DNA from 2 places in the Bradyrhizobium sp. USDA 3262 genome. Region 1 is predicted to be linked to the other one. Evidence: riboswitches for the same ligand, from Rfam matches in the RefSeq annotation. Region 1 holds a riboswitch; the other holds the start of a gene.
The links. Region 1 has a riboswitch for cobalamin ahead of metE (5-methyltetrahydropteroyltriglutamate--homocysteine S-methyltransferase). Riboswitches for the same ligand answer to the same signal wherever they lie in the genome.

Region 1 (4,053 bases):
CAGACCAGGTCAACGGTCGGCTGGAGTGGATGCAGCGCGTAGTTCGCGGGCGGCGGAGACCATGTTCACCAGCGCCGGGCGAACCTCCTCCCATTTGCGCGTCTTCAGACCGCAATCCGGATTGATCCAAAGTTGCGAATCCTGCAGCCGCTTTCGAGCCAAAGCCACGAGCTCTTTCATCTCGCTCGACTCGGGCACGCGCGGAGAATGGATATCGTACACACCCGGCCCGATTTGATTTGGATATTTGTAGTTCCGAAACGCGTCGAGCAGCTCCATTTTCGACCGCGAAGTCTCGATCGAGATGACATCCGCGTCCATTGCAGCAATCGCATCGATGATGTCGTTGAATTCCGAGTAGCACATGTGGGTATGGATCTGGGTTTGATCGGCGACGCCCGATGAGCAGATGCGGAAGCAATCCCCGGCCCACTCGAGATAAGCCGTCCACTCCGATCGGCGCGGCGGCAATCCTTCGCGCAGCGCAGCCTCGTCGATCTGGATCATGGCTGCACCAGCATTTTCGAGATCGCCGACTTCGTCTCGGATCGCGAGCGCAATTTGACGACAGACCTCGGCTCGGGGAATATCATCGCGAACAAACGACCAGTTCAAGATCGTCACTGGTCCGGTCAACATCGCCTTCATCGGCTTCTTGGTTAGCGATTGCGCGTACCGCCACCACCCCACGGTGATCGGCTTCGGCCGTGAGACATCGCCAAACAAGATCGGCGGCCGGACACAGCGCGAGCCATAGGATTGTACCCAGCCATTTTTGGTAAATGCGAAGCCGGCGAGTTGTTCGCCGAAGTACTGCACCATGTCATTGCGCTCAAACTCGCCGTGCACAAGCACGTCGAGGCCAATGTCCTCCTGCCAACGTACGGCACGCGCAGTCTCTTCCTTGAGGAACTCGTCGTATTGTCCGTCGTTCATCGTGCCTCGCGCGTGCGCTGCGCGGGCATTACGAACCTCTGCAGTCTGCGGAAACGATCCGATCGTCGTTGTCGGAAACGCCGGTAGTTTGAAGCGCTTGCGCTGGATCTCGGCACGGCTGGCAAATGGACTGGCGCGCCGGCGCGTGGCCTGGTTGATCGCTCTCATCCGGATGGCGACATCGGCATCTCGGATCTTTGGCGAAGTCCCACGATCGGTGGTGACGCGCTCCGACTGCGCAAGAGCGCCAGCAACATCCTGATCGCCTGCAAGAGCGCGCGCCAAGGTCGCAAGCTCGCGAATCTTCTGAACGGAGAATGCTAGCCAACCCTTGATGTCTGAAGCGAGCTCCGTCTCGAGTTCAACATCGACCGGCACGTGAAGCAGCGAACAGGATGGAGCGATTTGTATGCGATCTTTGCCCAGCTTCGCGATAGCGGGATCGAGCCGTTGGCGCAGTGCCGACAAATTCGTCCGCCACACATTGCGGCCGTCTATCGCGCCGAGTGACACGACGAGATCACTTCGCTTGGCGGTAATGATCTGGTCCAATAACGCTGGCGCCCGAACCAGGTCGACGTGCAGCCCGGCGACAGGTAGGCGCAAGGCGGTGGGAAGATTGTCGCCGAGGCCACCGAAATAGCTGGCGACCATGATCTTGATGGCCGGCCCTTCCTTGGCGAGCCGGTCATAGGCATGTAGCAAGGATTGTCTTGATTCCTCATCCAGATCAAGAACCAAGCAGGGCTCGTCGAACTGAACCCAATTTGCCCCGCGTTTGGCCAATTCCTGCAGAACCTCGATATAGACCTGTATCAGGTCATCCAGGAGTGACAGTGGCTGGAACGCAGGATCAGCACTCTTGCCTAGCTTTAGGAATGTGACCGGGCCGATCAGGACAGGGCGAGTCTGAAAGCCAAGGGCCTTGGCTTCCTCATACTCGTCGATAGGCTTGCGAGAGGACAGCCTGAAAGTCTGTCCGCGATGAAATTCCGGGACCATGTAATGGTAGTTGGTGTCGAACCACTTGGTCATCTCCTGCGCGGGTGCGCCATCGCCGCGAGATCCGTGGCCGCAACTCGCACCCCGGCCGTCGTATTGTGAACCGCGTGCCATGGCGAAATACGTCTTGAGGGAAACGGGCTCGGCTTTCGAGGCGTAGACTTCCGGGATGGCGCCGACCATGACACTGGTGTCGAGCACCTGATCGTACAACGAGAAGTCGTTCGACGGAATCACGGTGACACCGAGGGACTTCTGGCGCGCCCAGTTCGCGGCACGTAGGCCGGCTGCGTCCTCAAGCAACTGCTGTTCACTAATTCTTCCGGCCCAATAGCCTTCGAGTGCGACTTTGAGCTCGCGTCTTGGACCGATGCGCGGCGTTCCGAGCGTGGCAACCGGAAGGGAGAGAAGAGACATAGCGCTAACCCCATGTTGGGGGCAAAGGCCATGGCGGACGCAGGCAGGAGAAGTCGCCCGAGCGACGGCTGCTTGGCGCACCACCGGGACACCCCGCCCGTGGATGAATATTTTGTCGGGGCAGGTCTCCTGGCTCGCGGGTCATTGCCGCCGTCCGGCCTTCCCGAAGCCGCGCGGGCTTCAGTGACTTTGTTGGACAGTGGCTCACCGCTCACAGTTGCGGGGGCAGCGCCGGCATTGGCACCGGCTTCCCTCTTAGCTCCGGATCAAACGGAAACCGGAGAACCTCGACGACTTGGATTATCGGCAAGAGAACTCGGCCGTCAACCTCTCAAATTGGTGCTGCGACCTCTCTTACGCGAATGCTCCTCCGAGGCCACGCTTGATCGCGACGTAGAAGCCATCTCCAGTCATAGGATATCGGAATGACCATCTCGGAGACGCATTGGCGTCGGGCGGCGGGTCAGATCTGTGCACGAGACGAATGCGCCCAGCACGAAGAAGCTCACGGCGCCGCGCAAGACGCTTGTCATGCGGCCCGGCTTTTGAACGATTCATCGAGCACGCTTCGATGCGCCCTCCCTTCTCCATTAATAACCATGGATCAGTGGCGAATACGCGCAAGAGGTATTCGCTTAATCCAGCAGCGTGCTCAGCGGACGTGTCGATGTGCGACCAGCCAATCCTGGTAGGCGTCACGCCGACGTTTTGGTGATACTGGCCAAAGCAAGCATATTGAATCACCACAACCAAAAGAGACCCTCGCAATGAAAATGGCTGTTTGGAGCGCCCTCGGCGTCTTTGCTGCTGCCGTCTTTACTGTCGGTCTGTTCGGCTGGATGGCAAGGCCTTTTATGAGCCGCCCCGTCAGACAGATGCTCTCGGAAGTGTTGAGTAGTTCGAGCCGAAGCTAGCAAGACCTGAGGCTTCCCTCTTGCCGGTCGACACGGCTGCGTGGAAGCGCAGCTCCTTGAATGTTGACTGCAATGACGAGCAGGTAGACGACGGCCCCTAACGTTGCGCGAGCGGAGAATGCCACGTCTCGTCCCCTGCTTGATCCGTGAAGTTCCTTAACATCGATTCCAAATCGCCCGCCGCTGAAGGGCGGCTCCGCGTTGGTGTAGGCCGCAAAGTGCCAAGCACAACAGGCTGGGGCGCCCTCGACATTCGTAGTAGCGGCAACGCCCCCGGATCACACGGATCGATGGCGGCATACCTGCTCCCAATTGTCGTCAAGACTCTGGCAGCGAGGCATTCGCCCGCTGTCGAAGATTCAGTGCGTGACAAGAATCATTCACGGAAGTCGTGGCGAATAGGCTGAATGGTAACATTAGAACGTGCGTAGGTCGGTAAGTCGACAAAGACAGCACAAATCTGCCGCGAACTGCCGGTTATTGCCTGGCACGAACAATGCAAGTCCTCATCATGTCCAGGCTTCTCCTCCTGGGCAGGTCCAGCATTGCAAATTGAGGCTTTGGCTGACCACTGAAGTTAGCGGCGCGTGACATCGAGGGACGGCGCCTGCTCGCGCGGGACATCGGCAGGCGCCTGCGTCACGTTGCCGCTAACTTCTTGCGATCTGCGCAAAGCACGCTGAGGAAGACGTGCCGCTTTGGATTGACGTGTGGATGATAACCAGATGAGCCGGAAGCAATGAAGAAAAAGTCTGGAAAGCGCGTGCTTTGGTTCTGTATCGCT
Region 2 (4,053 bases), 1.7 Mb from region 1:
GAATTCTACTCCAGTTTGCGGACGCTTGTAACGTGATGAGACGACGCGGCGGGCGCACACCCCGCCGTGCTGGACAGCTCAGAACGTCGCGCCGGCCTTCACCATGTAGGTGCGGCCGGGCAGCGGATAGGCCGAGAAGCGGCCCTCCGTGAACGTGCTCGCGATGGCGTAGTCGTAATAGAGCGCGTTGAACAGGTTGTTCACGCTCAGCGACCAGAAGAAGCGGTCATACTGCCCGCTCAGCTTGATGTCGGCGGTGGCGTTGCCGGGAATCCGGCTCTGGGTGTTGGCCTGGTCGTTGTCCATGATGCGCGCGCTCCAGGCCCGCACCGTGGCGTCGAACACCAGATAGTTCTGCCAGATATTCCAGGTGACGCCGAGATTGCCGGTGTAGCGCGACACCAGCGGCACGTCGTTGCCGGCCCAGATGCCTTCGCGGAACACCGCGCGGGTGATCGCCATGCCGGCGCGCAGGGTGACGCTGTCGCTGACCTTGAGCGCCGCGCTGGTCTCCGAGCCATAGCGGCGGGTGGGGTCGAGGTTGGTGTTGAAGAACAGCACCGGGTTGAAATGGATCTCGTTCTCGAGATCCATCAGATAGACACTGGTCTGGACCTGGAAGCGGTTGGTCCTGACGCGAAAGCCGCCCTCGACATCCTGCGAGGTCTGGGTCTTGAGCTGGAAGGTCTGCGGGATCGGGGCGAAGGTCAGCGGGTCGAATGACGGACCCGACGCGACGCGTTCGTCGACATCAGGCGTGCGGAATGCGCGTGCCGCGCGGCCGAACACCGAGAAAGTGTCGGTCAGGCGATGCTCGACGCCGACATGCAGCGCGTATTGCGTCTCGTTGCTGTCGAGCGGTGCCGCCTGCGCGTCGAACGCGAACGGCGCGTTCGGGTCGTAGCGATCGCGCGCCGAGACGCTGGTGTTTTGCACACGCGCGCCGTAGGAGAAGTCGGTCGTCGGCAGCACGCCGATCGTGTGCTGCCAGTAGCCGGCCACGGACTGCTGCTCGATATTGTAGATGTGGAACGGGTCGACGCCCTGATAGGCGCCGCGCGCCTCGCGGAAGGTCGAATCGTAATAGTCGATGCCGGTCAGGATCGTCGACGGCATCCCCAGCATCACATTCTTGACGCTGAGCCGCGGCGTGAGCGACCAGGTCTGCAGCGCGGCGTCATTGTAGGTCGAAGCGAAGCTGATGGTCGGCACCTTGCCGAAGAAGCCGCTCTGCGTCTCGCGCTGCCGCCAGCCGCCGTCGACGATCAGGTCGACGCCGTTGATCAGCGTCTTGGTGAAGCCGGCGGTGACGCTGGCGGTTTGCTGGTTGGCATAGTCGAAGGGCGTCGCGGCGCCGCGGCGATCGGTGAGCAACTCGTTGACGCCGATCGACGGATCGACCAGCCGTCCGCCGGGCAGGCCGAGCTTCTGGTCGCTGCCGGTGACGGTGAGGAAGGCGGTGAGATCAGGCGTGGTGTAGTTGATGTTGCCGACGGCGTTGCGCTGGTCGAGCGCATTGTTGACGCGGTAGCCGTCGGACTTGATGCCGTTGCCGTAGAACGAGGTGGACCACGGTCCGGAATTGAGCGCCGCGGAGACCGTGGCCATGCGGGTGTTGAACGAGCCGTATCCGCCCTCGGCCCGCATCGTCGTCGGCGGGCTGCCGACACCGGTCTTGGTGATGATGTTGACCACGCCGCCCACCGCGTTGTCGCCGTAGAGCACCGCGCCGCTGTTGCCGCGCGTGACCTCGATGCGCTCGATGGAATCGAGCGGGATCGTGGTGAGGTCGAAGCCGGCCTTGTCGACGTCGTTGAGGCGGCGGCCGTTGAGCAGGAAGAGGGTATTGTCGGTCGCGAATGCGCCGAAGCCGCGCAGGTCGACCGACGTCTTGGCGCCGTTCGGTCCGCCATAGGGCGTTTGCAACTGCACGCCCGGCACCTGCGCAAGAATCTCCGGTAGCGACTGCACCGGCGAATGCGCGATGTCGTCGGCGGTGATCACGGCCGAGGAGGAGCCGACAATGCCGGCGAACTGGCGGCCGCCACCGGTGCCACCCGTTCCGGTGGCCACGCCGGTCGCTGTCGTGCCCGATCCGCTGCCGCTGCCCGTATTATTACTCTGCGTGGTGCCCGGCGCCGGGCGGCGCGGCACCGGCGCTTCGTCTGCGGCCGGCCTGGCGCGCGTGACGTTCTGGTCGCCCGGCTTGGTGACTTCGATCGCCGGCAACTGATCGGGAGCGGGTGCCTGCTGCGCCCGCGCGGCGGAGCCAAGGATTGCAGGTGCGATCATCGTCGACGCAAGCAGATGCACGCGGTGCCGCCGATGGAAAGGGAAGGGGAACATAAGCGAGGCCTCGGCAACGTCAGTGGCACGTCACCGCGAACCAGTCTCACCATCGTGCTCACGGCATCAGGTGAAGCTCATGCCTGTACTCCCCGACCGGCATCCTCGCGTGTGACCACGGCTGACGGCAGGTCTCCTGGCTCGCGGGTCGTTACCCTTCGTCGCCTTCCCAGGACCGAGATTCCCAGTGGCCTGTGACGAAGGATTCACCGCATACAGTTGCGGGGGCAGCCGCGGCGTTGGGGAAGTTTCCCCGCACCGCATTCCCTTTTCATCTCATGAAAGAACCGTCATGTTCATCTAGGGTTCGGCCGGGCAGCAAAGTCAATCCGGCGGAAGTCGGGCGGCGGCCGGGCGGCCACGGTTTTTGTCGAGTGTCGCTTGTCTGCCACGGCGATCGCTGTAAGAGCATGGATCCGATGAGCGTGCAGGATTTTGCCTTGGCGGCCGAGGTCGCGGCGCGGCGCCGGTGGGGCGCCACCGCGGCGCTGCTCGCGCTCGTGGTCCTGCTGCTGGTGATCTCGCTCGGCATCGGGCCGGTGCGGCTATCGCCGCTTGCGGTGATCGAGGCGCTGTTCGGCGGCGGCAGCGATGTGGCGCAGGTGATCGTGCGCGAGATCCGCCTGCCGCGCACCATCCTGGCATTCGCGATCGGCGGTATTCTCGGGCTGTCAGGCGCGGCGCTGCAAGGGCTGCTGCGCAATCCGCTGGCCTCACCGTCGCTGTTCGGCGCGCCGCAATCGGCGGCCTTCGGCGCGGTGCTGGTGATCGCGCTGGGCCTCGCCGATGTGCGCTCCTATGCGCTGCCGGTGGTGGCGATCATCGCCGCCTTCGGCTCGGTGTTCGCGCTGCTTGCGATCGCTGGCCGCAATGCCGGGCTCTTGATCCTGATCCTGGCCGGGCTCGCGATCTCGAGCTTTGCGGGTGCTGCGACCGCGTTGGTGATGAACCTCTCGAGCAATCCCTTCGTGGTGCTGGAGATCGCGTTCTGGCTGCTCGGCTCGCTGGAGGACCGCAGCTTCCAGCACGTGGCGCTGGCACTGCCCTTCATCGTCGCGGGCGCCGCCATCCTGCTCAGCCAGGCGAGCGCCTTCCGCGCGCTGACGCTTGGCGAGGAGGCGGCGCAGAGCCTCGGCGTCGATGTCGGACGGTTGCGGCTACTCGTCATCACGGGCGTGGCGCTCGGCGTCGGCGGCGCGGTCGCGGTCACCGGCACGATCGGCTTCATCGGCCTCGTCGCGCCGCATCTGATGCGTCCGCTGATCGGTCACGATCCGGCGCGGCTCTTGGTGCCGAGCGCGCTCACCGGTTCGGCGCTGCTGCTCGCCGCCGATATCGCGGTACGTATCATCCCCTCGACATCGGACATCAAGGTCGGCGTGCTGACCTCGATCATCGGCGTGCCGTTCTTCCTTTACCTCATCATGCGCGAACGCCGCGCGCTCGGCGGAGGTGTGGCATGACGCTGCTCTCCGCCGCCGCGCTCAATGCCTCGCTCGGCAGCCGCAAGGTGCTGCACGATGTCTCGCTGTCGTTGCCATCGGGCCATCTGGTCGCGCTGGTCGGGCCGAACGGCGCCGGCAAGACCACGCTGTTGCGTGCACTGGCCGGGCTGATTCCCTCCGACGGCGAGATCCGGATCGGCGGCGATCCGCTGGCGTCGCTGCCGCTGCGCGAGCGTGCGAAGCGCTTTGCCTATCTGCCGCA

Region 2: linked by a shared signal. The riboswitch ahead of ACVWYP_RS07845 (TonB-dependent receptor) and the one ahead of metE (5-methyltetrahydropteroyltriglutamate--homocysteine S-methyltransferase) in region 1 are both predicted to bind cobalamin.

The regions. Positions count from the first base shown of each region.
Region 1 is NZ_JBSSCT010000001.1:3,371,920-3,375,972, reverse strand. It holds gene metE (5-methyltetrahydropteroyltriglutamate--homocysteine S-methyltransferase) at 10-2,355, opposite strand; cobalamin riboswitch at 2,458-2,660, opposite strand; gene ACVWYP_RS15540 (hypothetical protein) at 4,009-4,053, shown strand, end outside.
Region 2 is NZ_JBSSCT010000001.1:1,709,104-1,713,156, forward strand. It holds gene ACVWYP_RS07845 (TonB-dependent receptor) at 79-2,292, opposite strand; cobalamin riboswitch at 2,456-2,653, opposite strand; gene ACVWYP_RS07850 (FecCD family ABC transporter permease) at 2,766-3,809, shown strand; gene ACVWYP_RS07855 (ABC transporter ATP-binding protein) at 3,806-4,053, shown strand, end outside.